One region of the Rhizobium viscosum genome, then DNA from elsewhere that is predicted to be linked to it. Evidence: riboswitches for the same ligand, from Rfam matches in the RefSeq annotation. Region 1 holds a riboswitch; the other holds the start of a gene.
What was found. Region 1 has a riboswitch for FMN ahead of ribB (3,4-dihydroxy-2-butanone-4-phosphate synthase). Riboswitches for the same ligand answer to the same signal wherever they lie in the genome.
Positions count from the first base shown of each region.

Region 1 (7,249 bases):
CTGGGGCAGCCTTATGCCCCGGCCGCTCCGCGCGAGGCGATCGACAAGGGCGTCGTGCTGATCCACCAGGAACTGCAGCTTCTGCCGCATCTTTCCATCGCCGAAAATGTCTTTATCGGCCGATGGCCGATGAAGAATGGCGTAGTCGACCGCACGCAAATGGTCCGCCGTGCCCAGGAGCAGCTCGCTCGACTGAACCTGCATATTCCTGCGACCCGAAAGGTTGCCGGTCTCTCGACCGCCAATCAGCAGCTCATCGAGATCGCCAAAGCACTGGCGCTCAATGCCAAGCTGCTCATCCTCGATGAGCCGACTGCCGCACTTGGCGGGGCGGAGACCGAAGCTCTGTTCGAGCAGGTGCGCAAGCTGCGCTCCGAGGGCGTGGGCATTATCTACATCTCCCACCGCATGGAGGAGATCAAGAAGATCACCGACCGTATCGTCGTGCTCCGCGACGGAGAGCGCGTCCATGAATTCGCCGACAGTTCAACGCCGGTACGCACGATCGTCGAAAGCATGGTCGGCCGCTCGCTCGATCGCATGTTTCCGACCCTTCCCGAGCCGACCAGCAGGCCTGTGCTCGAAGTGTCCGGCCTGACATCGCCGGACGATTCCTTCCGCGATGTCAGCTTCGATGTTCACGCAGGCGAGATTCTCGGCATTGCCGGCCTCGTCGGCGCAGGCCGCACCGAGCTCGTGCGTGCGATTTCCGGTGCCGATCCAATCAGCGCCGGCTCAGTCCGGCTGGAAGGCGAGTCGCTGAAGCTGCGCAGCCCGGCGGATGCGATCGCCAGGGGCATCGTGATGGTCCCGGAAGATCGCAAGGATCAAGGCCTCGTCGTTGCACACAAGATCAGCGAAAACATCATCTATGCCAATCTCGACAAGCTTGGCGGGCGCTGGCTCACCTCGGGCGTGAAACGCATCTTCGCCGAAAAGGCGGTGGCGAAGTTCGGCGTCAAAGGTCGTGCGGAGCAGTTGGCTTCCGATCTCTCCGGCGGCAACCAGCAGAAGGTCGTCATCGCCAAATGGCTGATGCGCGATCCCAAAGTCGTGGTGCTGGACGAGCCCACACGCGGCATCGATGTCGGAGCCCGCGCCGGCATCTACGATATCATCGTCAACCTCGCCAAGCAGGGTGTCGCGGTCATCGTCGTGAGCTCCGATCTCGAAGAAGTTCTCGGCGTTTCGAACCGGATTCTCGTGCTGGCACAGGGCAAGCAGGCAGGCATTCTGAAGCGTGACGAGGCGAACGACGTCTCGGTCATGGAACTGGCGACAATCTAGGCAAAGACAGAAAGGAAGAGCGGTGTCCGACATCTCTCTGAACGCACCAAAACTATTTGATCTCAGCGGCCAGGTCGCCATCGTGACCGGCGCCGGCAGCGGTATCGGGCAAAGGATCGCGATCGGTCTTGCCCAGTGCGGCGCCGACGTAGCGCTTCTCGATCGCCGCACTGATGACGGTCTTGCCACCACCGCCAGCCATATCCGGTCAGCCGGCCGTCGCTCGATCGAGATTGCCGCCGATGTCACCAGCAAGTCGTCTCTGGCCGATGCGGTCGCCCGCACCGAAGCAGATCTCGGCGCCCTCTCGCTTGCAGTCAATGCGGCCGGCATCGCCAATGCCAATCCCGCCGAGGAAATGGAAGAGGACCAGTACCAGACACTGATGGACATAAATCTGAAGGGCGTCTTCCTGTCCTGTCAGGCGGAAGCGCGCGCCATGCTGAAGAACGGCCGCGGGTCGATCGTCAACATCGCCTCCATGTCCGGCGTTATCGTCAATCGCGGCCTCAGCCAGGCGCATTACAACGCTTCCAAAGCCGGCGTGATCCATATGTCCAAGTCGCTGGCCATGGAGTGGGTCGGGCGCGGTATCCGCGTCAACACGATTTCGCCGGGCTATACCGCAACGCCGATGAACACGCGCCCGGAGATGGTGCATCAGACCAAGCTCTTCGAAGAGCAGACGCCGATGCAGCGCATGGCTGGCGTCGACGAGATGGTCGGTCCGGCCGTCTTCCTGCTGTCGAATGCTGCAAGCTTCGTGACGGGCGTCGATCTGCTTGTCGACGGCGGCTTCTGCTGCTGGTGATCTCATGCGCAAGCTCGTTGCAGGCAATTGGAAAATGAACGGTCTCGTCTCCTCCCAAGCTGAGATCGAGGCGCTGAAGGGACTAACGGGCAGTGCGACGTGCGATATCGTCGTCTGCCCGCCCTTCACGCTGATTGATCGCGCTGTAGAGCGGGTCAAGGATTCGAACCTGGTCATCGGCGCGCAGGATTGTCATGCGCAGCAGTCAGGCGCCCATACGGGCGACGTCTCGGCCGAAATGCTCGCCGATATCGGTGCGCGCTATGTCATCCTCGGACATTCCGAGCGCCGTGTGTCTCATGGCGAAGACGATGAGATCGTCCGTGCAAAGGCGGTCGCCGCGCATCGCGGGGGCTTGATCGCGATCGTCTGCGTCGGTGAAACGCGACATGAGCGGGATGAAGGACGGGCGATCGAAGTGGTTGGCGAGCAACTGAGAGAATCCGTTCCCGAGGGAGCGACGAGCGCAAATCTCGTCATCGCCTACGAACCTGTATGGGCGATAGGAACCGGGTTGGTGCCGACCAACGAGCAGATTGAGGAGGTCCATGCCGCGATCCGGCAGATGCTCGAAGAGCGGCTGGGGAGCGATGGTAACTCGGTCAGAATCCTCTATGGCGGTTCGGTCAAGTCATCCAATGCCGAAGCGATTTTCGGGCTTCGCAATGTGGATGGAGCACTGGTCGGCGGCGCTTCGCTGAAGGCATCAGAATTCGCCGGGATTATCTCTGCAGCCGTTTGAAGTTTGAGTGAGGAGGCGAGTGTCGCCGGTTTGCCGATCGGCGCGCTGACGCAGGCATCCCTGAAAGGAAAAAGAGAATGCAGCGTTTCGAAAACAAGACTGTCGTCATTACCGGCGCAAGCCGCGGTATCGGTGCGGCGATTGCCAAACGCTTTGCACGCGAGGGCGCCAATCTCGTGGTCTCCGCCAACGAGGAGAGCGTGCATGCCGTTGCCGAGCAGATCAAGGCCGATGGCGCAAAGGCAATCTCCTTTGTTGGCGACGTCACCGACAAGGCAAGCGTCAAAGCTCTCTTTGATGCAGCTGAGGAGGCCTTCGGCGCTGTCCACGTCTCCATCCAGAATGCCGGTGTCATCACCATCGCCCGTATCGAAGACATGACCGAGGGCGAGTGGGACAAGGTCATGGCGGTCAATACCAAGGGCGTGTTCCTCTGCGCCCAGGAAGCGATCGCCCGCATGCGCAAACATGGTCGCGGCGGACGCATCATCAACACGGCGTCCGGACAGGCACGAGACGGCTTCATCTATACGCCGCATTATGCTGCCTCGAAGATGGGCGTCGTCGGCATCACCCAGAGCCTTGCCAAGGAAGTCGCGACTGACGGCATCACCGTCAACGCCTTCTGCCCGGGCATAATCGAAACCGACATGTGGGCCTATAACGACCAGGCATGGGGCAAGCTGCTCGGCAACTACGCACCCGGCGAACTCATGAAAGAATGGGTCGAAGGCATCCCGATGAAGCGCGCCGGATCGGGCGAAGACGTCGCTGGTCTTGTCACCTTTCTTGCAAGTGACGACGCGGCCTATATCACCGGCCAGACCATCAATGTCGATGGCGGGCTGATCATGTCCTAGCGCTGTTCGACAATAGGAAACGGTGCTTTCATCACCGGGAGGCAATTCTCGCGAGGCGATCTGCACCCAACCTCTTGCAGAACAAGCCATTCGTCATTTACATAAGCAATGTTCTCAGGGCGGGGTGCAATTCCCCACCGGCGGTATCGAGGCAACTCGGAGCCCGCGAGCGCCTTCGTGAAAGCGAAGGGTCAGCAGATCCGGTGAGATGCCGGAGCCGACGGTCACAGTCCGGATGGAAGAGAGCAACGCAGGGGGCGCCGCTCGGCACGCGGCGTTTCATATGCTTGTTCGCCCAAGGGAAAATGGTGGCTTTGACAGGCCATGAATGCCGCTCACGCGGCTAACCCTTGAAAGGCAGAGAAATGGCAATTTCCAAGATAGAAGATGCGATCGCCGCGATTGCGCGGGGCGAGATCGTGGTTGTCGTCGATGATCGCGATCGGGAAAACGAGGGCGACCTCGTCATTGCATCCGAAGCGATCACCCCGCAGGCGATCGCGTTTATGATGAATTACGCCCGCGGCCTCATCTGCGTGGCGATGGAAGGTGAGCGGCTGGATGAACTGCAGATCCCGCAGATGGTCCCCAACAATACCGAACTCTTGAAGACGGCGTTCACCGTCTCGGTTGACTATATCCCTGAAACGACGACCGGTATTTCCGCAGCTGACCGCGCCGCAACCGTTCGCGCCCTCATCGGCGAGAATTCCCGCCCTGAGGATTTTGCACGGCCCGGCCATATCTTCCCGTTGCGTGCGCATCCGAACGGCGTTCTTTCTCGTCCCGGCCATACCGAGGCTGCTGTCGATCTCGCAAGGCTCGCCGACCTTTCTCCGTCAGGTGTCATCTGCGAAGTGGCCAATGATGATGGCACGATGGCGCGCCTGCCCGAGCTTGAGCAGTTTGCCGAACGGCACGGCCTCCATCTGATCACCATCGAGGATCTCATCGCCTATCGGGGCGTCAGTGCGCCTGGTAAGGCTGCCTAGCTGCCGGTTGTGCAGTAAGCAGAGCGAGCTCTACCGCTTCAAAGAAGGCCCGATCATTCGGGCCTTCGATGTTTCACCAAGCCATCAGACGACGAGTGCCAATGCCGGTCCCTGATCGTCGCCCTTGCTTTCCGGCCCCTGGCCGACCGTGCTCTCTGGGGTATCAGCGGCCAGCAGATTGAACTCCCGACGTTCTTTCTCCGAAACGATCGCGAGGTCGATGACCTTCTGCAGGTTGGCGGCATGGCGGAAGGTGGGATCGTCCTGCTTGCCGCTCCTGACCGCTTCGGCAAAGCGTTGATAGTTGGTCGGGACTGCCGGCACCTCGATGTCACGCCAAGTGGCGCTTTCAATGTCGTCGCCGAGGCAGCCGCGAAGGTCCGAGCCGTCAGGACGATGGATGACCTCGAGACTGCCCTTCTCGCCATAGATGCGCAGCCTGAGCTCGTTCAGATGCCCGGTCGCCCAGCGGCTGGCATGGATGACGCCGAGGGCGCCATTGGCGAAATCGACCGACATGGTGAAACTGTCATTGGCATCGAGCATATACTCGCCGATCTGCCCGCCCGGCGCCTTGTTGAAAGTCTTCAGCCGCGCAAAAACGTGATCGATGTCGGTCGCCGCGCCATAGGCGGCGAAATCGAGGATATGAATGCCGACATCGCCAAGCACGCCGTTCGAACCGTGACCGGTGGAAAGACGCCACAGCCAGCGCGATTCCGTGCGCCAGTCGCCCCAGGCGCGCGACACGAGCCAGCTCTGCAGGTAGGAGGCCTCCACATGCTTGATTGTGCCAAGTTCGCCGGCGAGTACCATCTCACGGGCCCGCTGCAGCGGTGCGACATTGCGGTAGGTGAGGTTGACCATGTTGATGACGCCGGCCGCTTCCGCCGCTTCCGTCATCTCAAGCGCGTGCGCATAGTTCTCCGCCAGCGGTTTTTCGCAAAAGACATGCTTGCCGGCGGCGATCAGCGCGAGGCTCGTCGCGTGGTGGATGCGGTCGGGCGTGACGTTTGTGGCTGCATCAAATTCACCCCAGGCGATCGCCTCGTCGAGCGTGCCGAAGCGCTTTTCGATGTTGAAATGATCGGCGAATTCATCGAGCCGGGTCCGATCCGTATCGACGGCGCCGACCACTTCGACACCATCGATCGCGAGGAAGCCGGCGACCTGGCTTTTGGCCATCATGCCCGTGCCAAGAACGAGTAGACGCATTGCTATTCTCCTCAGCGGTAACCGGCTTCGCCGGCCTGGTGCAGTCTCGGGCCGCGTTCGACGATCGGCTCCAGTGCCTTCTCTACCGGCACATTTGGAGCATCGGTGATGCTCTTCAGGTCGCCTTGCGGGTTATAGGCCCACTTCACGCCGTTGATCAGCACCTTCTGCACGTTTGCATCGTGATAGGTCGGGTAGGTTTCGTGGCCCGGACGGAAATAGAAGATGTTGCCGGCACCGCGCCGCCAAGTCAGCCCCGAGCGGAACACTTCGCCGCCCTGGAACCAGGAGATGAACACCGTTTCCAATGGCTCCGGCACGGAGAACTGCTCGCCATACATTTCCTCGTTTTCAAGCTCGAAATGTTCGCCGATACCGGCTGCGATCGGATGGCGTTGGTTGATCGTCCACAGACGCTCGCGCTCGCCCGCCTCGCGCCACTTGAGCGCGCAGGGCGTGCCCATCAGCCGCTTGAAGATCTTGGAGAAATGGCCGGAATGCAGCACCAAGAGGCCCATGCCTTCCCACACCCGCCTGGCGACGCGCTCGACGACGACGTCGGAGACCGCACCATGGTCCTTGTGACCCCACCAGGTCAGGACATCGGTCTCCGCAAGGCGTGCTTCGGTGAGCCCATGCTCGGGCTCCTGCAGCGTCGCCGTGGTCGCCGAAATCGCCGGATCGCTGTTCAGCGCCTTGGCAATCGTCGTGTGCATGCCTTCAGGGTAGATGCCCCGGACGATCTCATTGGTTGTCTCATGGATGTTCTCTCCCCATACGACGGTGCGAATGGCCATGACTATGCTCCTTTGCAGCAAGTAGCGGACCGGAACCGATGGGAAGCGGTCAGATCCTGTTTGTTTGATGGGTTGTTCAGGCAGCGCCCTTGAAAGGAACTCTTTCGAGCGCGCGTCCGGATTGGTCGAAGCGGTGAATGCGGCCGTTGATGGGCGATACGCCCAATTGTTGGCCGGGCTGATGGCTGGACACGCCGGTCTCTCGAACGATGAGCGGTTCTGCGGAGCCGATGTCGAGATAGACGAAACTGTCCGAGCCGAGGATTTCGGAATGGATGACGGTACCTGTCCAGGCAGGATCCTGATCTCTAAACTCGATATGTTCGGCCCTGACCCCGATCGTGTGGGCATTATGGGGTGCTGCAAACGGACCGGAGAGAAAGTTCATCTTCGGCGAGCCGATGAAACCGGCAACGAAGATCGAATTCGGGGTCTCGTAGAGTTCGATCGGAGTTCCGACCTGCTCGACGACGCCATCGCGAAGAACGCAGATGCGATCGGCAAGGGTCATGGCTTCGACCTGATCATGGGTGACATAGATCATC
Region 1 is NZ_JADBEC010000002.1:2,197,914-2,205,162, forward strand. It holds gene H4W29_RS31030 (sugar ABC transporter ATP-binding protein) at 1-1,287, shown strand, start outside; gene H4W29_RS31035 (SDR family oxidoreductase) at 1,310-2,098, shown strand; gene tpiA (triose-phosphate isomerase) at 2,103-2,840, shown strand; gene H4W29_RS31045 (glucose 1-dehydrogenase) at 2,918-3,700, shown strand; FMN riboswitch at 3,807-3,951, shown strand; gene ribB (3,4-dihydroxy-2-butanone-4-phosphate synthase) at 4,066-4,692, shown strand; gene H4W29_RS31055 (Gfo/Idh/MocA family protein) at 4,777-5,907, opposite strand; gene H4W29_RS31060 (ThuA domain-containing protein) at 5,919-6,704, opposite strand; gene H4W29_RS31065 (ABC transporter ATP-binding protein) at 6,781-7,249, opposite strand, start outside.

Region 2 (7,249 bases), on a different contig from region 1:
TGATGCCAGCATGGCCGCTTTTGCATTGCGGTGGATCCTGATGGCGGATGCCGTCACTGTCGTCATTCCCGGTGCACGCAATGCCGAACAGGCCAAGGCGAATGCAGCCGCCGCCGATCTTGCGCCGCTCCCTGCCGACGTCATGGCCGCCACTCGCGAGATCTATGAGCGTCTGATCGCGCCGCATGTGCATCAGCGCTGGTAAGCCCTGACTGCCATTCAAGCCCGGCTGGTCAGTTGGCCGGGCTTTATCATCATAAGAAGGACCAGATCAGACCGTCACGACAATCTTGCCGAACTGCTCGTTCGATTCCAGGAAGCGGTGCGCCTCGACGATCTGCTCGAAGGGGAATGTCCTTGATATGACAGGCTTCAGCGTGCCGGAGGCCAGCCCTTCGAAAATAAAGGTCTTTGCGGCTTGCAGCCGCGCCGGATCGCGGATGATCTCATGGACGAGATAGCCACGGAGCATCAGGCATCTGCCGAGCACGGCAGGCAAAGGAAACGGTGTTGGCTGCGGGCTTAATCCACCGTATTCGATGAGAATGCCGCCTGACGACATCGCCGCCGTCAGCGGTTCGAAGATAGATCCGGCTACCGCGTCGAGGACGACACGAACGCCCCCGTGCCCCGTGATTTCCTTTAGTCGTGGTTCCAAGTCTTCCTCCTGCGATGCGATGACATGCGCAGCACCGGCCTCATACAATGCCTGGCGCTTCGAAGACGTTCTCGTGATCGCAATCGGTGTGGCGCCGATCCCGTTGGCGATCTGGATTGCAGCGAGACCCACACTGCTCGATGCAGCGGTGATCGCGACAAACTCCCCTTTTGAAAGTCGAGCGATATCGATAAGGGCGCCGTAGGCAGTCAGATATGGCATCCAGACAGCGGCGGCTTCCTCCCAGGAAAGGGCAGGCGGATGCCTGACAATAGATCCGGCGGGAAAGGTGACCAGTTCACCATAAGCCGGCGAGCGCACCATTGAGATCGGCGGGATGATGCTGACAGCGTCGCCGGGCGCAAAGCCGTTTACGCCTTGGCCTACCGCCTCGATGATGCCTGCCGCCTCAAGACCGAGACCCGACGGCAGCGGCGCGGTTTCGATATAGGTGCCGGATCGTAGCAGAGCCTCCGCCCGATTGATCCCAAGAGCCTTGACGCGGATCTGAACCTGCCCCGGCCTGGGCGCAGGAATATCCATATCCTCAATGCGCAAAACTTCAGCACCACCGAATTCGTGAAAGCGGACTATGCGTGCCATTCCCATCAACTCCAAAACAATTGAACCGAATGAGCTATGACAATTGGGACGAGGAAGATAAATTGGCCCAAAGGCAAGACAGAAGAAACCATGAGTTTGCAATATGGATCGTCTCACCAGCATGACCGTCTTCGTGAAGGCCGTGGACCTGGGCTCGTTTGCGGCAGCGGCGGCAGCACTCGACCTATCCGGGCCAATGGTCGGCAAGCACATCCGCTTTCTTGAGGAGCGATTGGGGGTCAGCCTTATCACCCGGACGACGCGGCGCCAGAGCCTGACGGATTTCGGACGCGCCTATTATGAGCGCTGCCGGATGATCCTTGCCGAGACGGAGGCCGCGGATGCACTCGCGATCGATCATCTTTCCGAACCATGCGGAAAGCTGCGGGTCACCATGCCCGTGCATTTTGGGCGGCATTGCGTGCTTCCGGTTCTGCTCGAGCTTGCAAAGCGATATCCGAACGTCGAACTCGATCTGTCGCTCAGCGATCCCATTACCGATCTCGCCGATGACGGTTACGATCTCGCGATCCGTACCGGCGAACTGGCGGACAGGTCAGGCATTATCGCGCGACGCGTCGCGCGCCAGCGCATGGTGGTCTGCGCGTCAGCGAGCTATCTCGATGCGCATGGTAGACCGGAGCAGATCGAAGATATCGGCAGGCACAATGCGATCATCTACGCGCGCTCTGCCCGCTTCAGCCCATGGCTCTTCCCGCATGGCGACCAGCCTCCGGTGGAAGTTCGGCCGAACAGCCGATTGCGACTCGATGATCTCGATGCGATTGCAGATGCGGCAACGGCCGGCATGGGGCTTGCCTGGCTGCCCTACTGGCTCATTCGCGACCGCGTGCAGGCTGGAGCGCTCGAGGTGTTGCTGCCGGGTCAGCCGGAGTTTCTCTATGACTGCCATGCGCTATGGCTGCAGACACCGCACCTGCCGCTCAGGATCCGTCTTGCCGTCGACGCATTGGCGGCCGCGCTGCCCAAATTTATGGTTTAGGTTAGTCGGGCCGTCAGCGTGATCGAGCCAAAGAAAAAGGCCGGGCAAAAACCCGGCCTTTCCATTTCGCGGGAATGCCAACTCAATTCGTGGCGGTCAGGTTGACCGGGAAGAACAGGGTTTCGCCCGAGGAGTCGCTCACACCGTCATTGTCGGTCACGGCGTAGGCCTTGCCCGATGCGTCGAAGGCGAAGCCTTCCAGCTTGTCGAGGACATAGCCGTTGGTGGCCGACTTCAGGTCGCCGATGAAATCATGGGCTTCCGTCTTCTTGACGACAGGCAGTTCGCCGCCGAGCTTGCCGGGCTTCAGGTCGGAGATTGCGACCTTGTAGAGCTTCTTCAGCTTGGCCGCATCGCCGACGAGGTTGTCGCGCTCGATGATATAGACGCTGTCGCCCTGAGCAGTGATTTCGGAAAGACCGACCCAGCCGCTCTCGCTCTTGTCGAGCGGGTAGCGTACGCCGCCCCATTCCTTCTTCTTCGGGTTATAGGAGACGAGCTTCACAAAACCCTTCTCGTCATCGTTCCACTCGCGCTGCACGGCCATCCACAGCGTTGTATCGTCGCCGGTACCGATGATCGTCACACCTTCGAAACCGTAGCGGATTTCGTTGGCAAGCAGTTCCTTCGGCAGGGCGATCTCGGCCTTGATGTCGCCCTTGGCTGTGACGTTATAGAGCGCATGCGGCACCAGGCGCTCGGTATAACCTTCCGAAGCCAGCCAGAAGGAGCCGTCGGCGGCAACAGCGATGCCTTCGATGTCAAGCTTCTGGGCCGGAGCGCCGTCACGCTTGACGACCAGCGCGTCGGTGATGACGGCCGGCTTCTTGGTGGCGTCGATCGTGTAAATCGTCGGCTGCGAGCCGAGGACACTGTCGCTCACGGCGAAGAGCATGCCCGGCTTACCCGGAACGGCGGTAAGACCCGAAAGAGCTGCAAAGCCGATCGGGTTGCCGTCCTTGTCGGCGGAGACAATGTGCGGATAGGCCTTTTCGCCTTCGCCACGCTCGTAGATCATCACGTGCGAACGCGCACCGCCGTCTTTGCCGAGGTCGAGTTCGTTGGCGGTCGCAAGCAGGTTACGCTGCGGAATGGCGATCGCGCCTTCCGGAGAAATACCCGACGGCAGGACCTGCAGCAGTTCCGGATCGGCGCCCGTATCCTTGTAGACGCCGACGACCGAAGCGCGCTCGGCGAGCAGGAAGAACAGGTTGTCGTTGCCAAACTTGGCCGCTTCGAGACCTTCCGGCTCGACGCCCTTCGACGAAGAGCGGCTTTCCGGATAGTGGCCGAGAGCGGCGACAGCACGCTCGAAGGAGCTGCCGGATTCGAAGAGGACCTTGCCGCTCTTGTCGAAGATAGTGAAGCCGCGCGAGCCGCCCTCATAATCGCCTTCGTTGGCGACGACGAGACGGTTGTCGTCCAGCCACTTCACGGCGTCGGGCTCGCGCTTAACGCCCTTCTTCTCGCCCGTGAACTTCAGGGCGCCGTCGCGCTTGGCATCGATACCGGTGAGGTCGACGCTGCCCGCGGAGAAGTGCGTCTTCACCGTGCCGGTCGCGCCGTCGAGAATGATGATCTCGTTGTTTTCCTGCAGGGTCAGGGCGATTTCGTTCTGGCTGTTGAACGCCACGAATTCCGGCTCCGGATCTTCAGGGGCAACGCCAGCAAGGCCGGTCAGGGCGACGTGCTTGATCGTGCCGCAATCGACGGTTCCGTCGGTCTTGACCTGGAAGACGACGAGGTCGCCTGCCGGCATCTGCGGGATCTTGCCGTCGTCAACTTCTTCATCGCGTTCGTTTTCGATCGCGATGGTGCCGAGCGTCCTGTCCTTGTTGAGGGCGATCGAATCGGGCTGGCCGCCGAGATCGCAGGTCGCGTCGATCTTCTTCGAAGCGATATCGACGATCGCCAGACGGCCGGACGGCTTCTGCTTGCTTTCGCCGGTGTTGACGGCGACGAGCGCCTTGCCGGCTGCTGTCGTGACCGAGGTCGGCTCACCGTCCATCATCAGCGCGCCGCCGGCCTTGGGTGCCTTGGCATCGGTGATGTCGATGAAGCCGATCGCGCCGAGCGGGCTGTCGCTGTAGATCAGCGTGTTGCCATCCTGCGAGGCGGTGATGATCTCGGCCGAAGTGGCCGAAAGCTTGTCCTTGTCAGCCGGCAGGTTGGTCGCAACCGGGAAAGAGGCGATGCGGTTGAAAACCGGCTCGGCCGCTGCCGGGAAGGCAACGGATGCAAAAAGCGCGGCAGCGAGCGCCGCCTTGCGCGCAGACAATGTCATTGAAAATCCCCCAATGTCGAAAAAATCGAGCAGAGGTTTTTTGCGGGACTGCCATGACAGACACATGACAGCCTGCGACATTTTGTACGGTTTGCGTCAGGCCACCTGCTGTTCGCGGCGCATCTCGCTGCGCATGATGAAGAGCGACGCGGCGAGGATAAGCGTAGCGCCGAGCCACAGATAACCAGCCGGTGCATAGCCGAAGAAAAGCCAGCCGGCGAGCACGTTCAACGGCAGTTTCAGGTCATCGAAGGGCTGCACATAGGCGGCATCGGCGCTCGCATAGGCGAGCGTCAGCAAATATTGCGCCACGACCGTCAGGAGCCCCGCCAGAAGGAAGAGCGCAAGCGTTGCGCCCGCCGGCACTGCAAAGCCCGCCGCGAGCGCCAGGCCGCCATTGATCGGCGTCAGCAGCACCAGCAGCCAGACGGTAATAGTCTCCGGCTTCTCGATGCCGGTCAGGCTCTTGGTGATGAGCGAAGAGGCACCCCAAAGCGGGGCCGAGATAACAGGCAAAAGTGCCGCCCAGGTGAAGCTGTCCGACCACGGCTGGAGGATGATCATCGCGCCGGCAAAGCCGACACCCGTCGCTGTCCAGCGAGCAGGTCCGACACGCTCACCGAGGAACAGGCGCGCGCCGAGAATGATGAAGAAGGGCGAGGTCATGACGAGCGCGATCGCCTGCCAGATCGGCACCGAGGCAAGGCCGGAAACCCAGGCCTCGACGCCGAGCGCGGCAAAGACGACACGCACGACATGCCGCCAGGGATAGCCGGTGCGCATCGCCGAGAGCCCGGCCTTGCGCAGGAAAGGCAAGGAAAAGAGGAAGGCGAAGCCATATTGCCAGAACGCTGCGGACGTCGCCGGGAAGGCAAGCGTCATCGTGAGCCACTGGGTGACGACATTGAGGAGCGAGAAGACGACGCCTCCAAGCACCATGAAGGCTGCACCGGCAAAGGCGCGGGAATGCCAGACTGCAAGGGAATTCTGATTCATGTCTTCCATCCGGAATAGGGACCAAACATAAATCAGGACGCATGAGGCGACGACACGCAGACGCCAACAGATCCCTGCCCGCGCACGGCCATGCTCATTCTCTTTCATCCGGACTTTAACCGTCGGCTCCGGAATCACACCGGATCTGCTGACCCTTCCCAAGCCAAAGCTTGAGAAGGCGCTCGCGGGCTCAGGCCGCAGCCCTTACCGCCGGTGGGGACTTTCACCCCGCCCTGAGAACATCACCGTCGTAAGACAAAGCGCTGCATGCCGCAAGCGGCGAAAACAAAAAGGGGTCCGGCGATGCCGAACCCCCTCAAAATCCTGCGCGGCCGTTCTCGTTTACAGCCGGCGGACAATCTCGTATCAGCCGTTGACGGCGTCCTTCAGGCCCTTGCCGGGCGTGAACTTCGGCACATTGCGTGCCGGAATGTCGACTTCGGCGCCGGTCGACGGGTTGCGGCCCTTCGTGGCAGCGCGATGAGAAACCGTGAAGCTGCCGAAGCCGGCGAGACGGATGTCGCCCTTGTTCTTCAGCTCAGCCTGCACAACATCAAAAACTGCGTCGACGGCAGATGCTGCGTCAGACTTCGTCAGTCCAGCCTTTTCGGCTACTGCGGACACGAGTTCATTCTTGTTCATGTTTCCACCCCTTTCTAAATGGTTTGAAACAACTCAATCTGGAAGCTAGGCGCAGAAATCGCTTTCATCAGGCCCGCCGAGAACCCAAAAGCCCTGCAAATCAAGGAAAAGCAAGCGTCTACATGACGTTTTCACAAAAAAAGGCCGGCGTTTCCGCCGGCCTTTTTCACGATTTGCAACAATTGGGCATAAATGTGGCCGCCAAAGCTCAATGAGCGATGGCTACACCTGCATCATCGAGCCCTTCAACGGTCGCGATGACGGGCGTTTCAACCGTGCCATCCCACTCGATCGGCTCGGGACGACGGACCAGTGCATGCTTGATCACTTCGCCCATACGGGAGACCGGAATGATCTCCATGTTGTTCTTCACGTTGTCAGGAATCTCTGCCAGATCCTTGGCATTTTCTTCCGGAATCAGCACCTTCTTGATGCCGCCGCGCAGTGCAGCAAGCAGCTTTTCCTTCAGGCCACCGATCGGCAGGACACGGCCGCGCAGGGTGATTTCACCCGTCATTGCCACATCCTTGTTGACCGGAATGCCGGTCATGATCGAGACGATCGCGGTTGCCATGGCGACACCGGCCGAGGGACCATCCTTCGGCGTTGCGCCTTCCGGCACATGCACGTGGATGTCGCTCTTGTCGAAGCGCGGCGGCTCGATGCCGAAATCGACGGCACGCGAGCGGACATAGGAGGCCGCTGCCGAGATCGATTCCTTCATCACTTCCTTCAGGTTGCCGGTGACGGTCATGCGGCCCTTGCCGGGCATCATGACGCCTTCGATCGTCAGCAGCTCGCCGCCGACTTCCGTCCAGGCAAGGCCTGTCACCACGCCGACCTGATCTTCACGTTCCGCTTCGCCGTGGCGGAAGCGTGGAACGCCCAGATAATCGTCGATGTTCGCTGCCGTTACGTGAACCGACTTCGTCTTGCCCTTGATGATCTCGGTGACCGCCTTGCGGGCGAGTTTCATCAGTTCGCGTTCGAAGTTACGGACACCGGCTTCGCGGGTATACTGCTGGCTGATCGCCATCAGAGCATCGTCGCTGACCGAGAATTC
Region 2 is NZ_JADBEC010000001.1:434,517-441,765, forward strand. It holds gene H4W29_RS02255 (aldo/keto reductase) at 1-205, shown strand, start outside; gene H4W29_RS02260 (zinc-dependent alcohol dehydrogenase family protein) at 272-1,261, opposite strand; gene H4W29_RS02265 (LysR family transcriptional regulator) at 1,365-2,264, shown strand; gene H4W29_RS02270 (esterase-like activity of phytase family protein) at 2,347-4,548, opposite strand; gene H4W29_RS02275 (DMT family transporter) at 4,645-5,553, opposite strand; FMN riboswitch at 5,637-5,789, opposite strand; gene hupB (DNA-binding protein HupB) at 5,911-6,186, opposite strand; gene lon (endopeptidase La) at 6,395-7,249, opposite strand, start outside.
Region 2: it holds a riboswitch for FMN, as region 1 does, so the genes downstream of both, H4W29_RS02275 (DMT family transporter) here and ribB (3,4-dihydroxy-2-butanone-4-phosphate synthase) in region 1, are expected to answer to the same signal.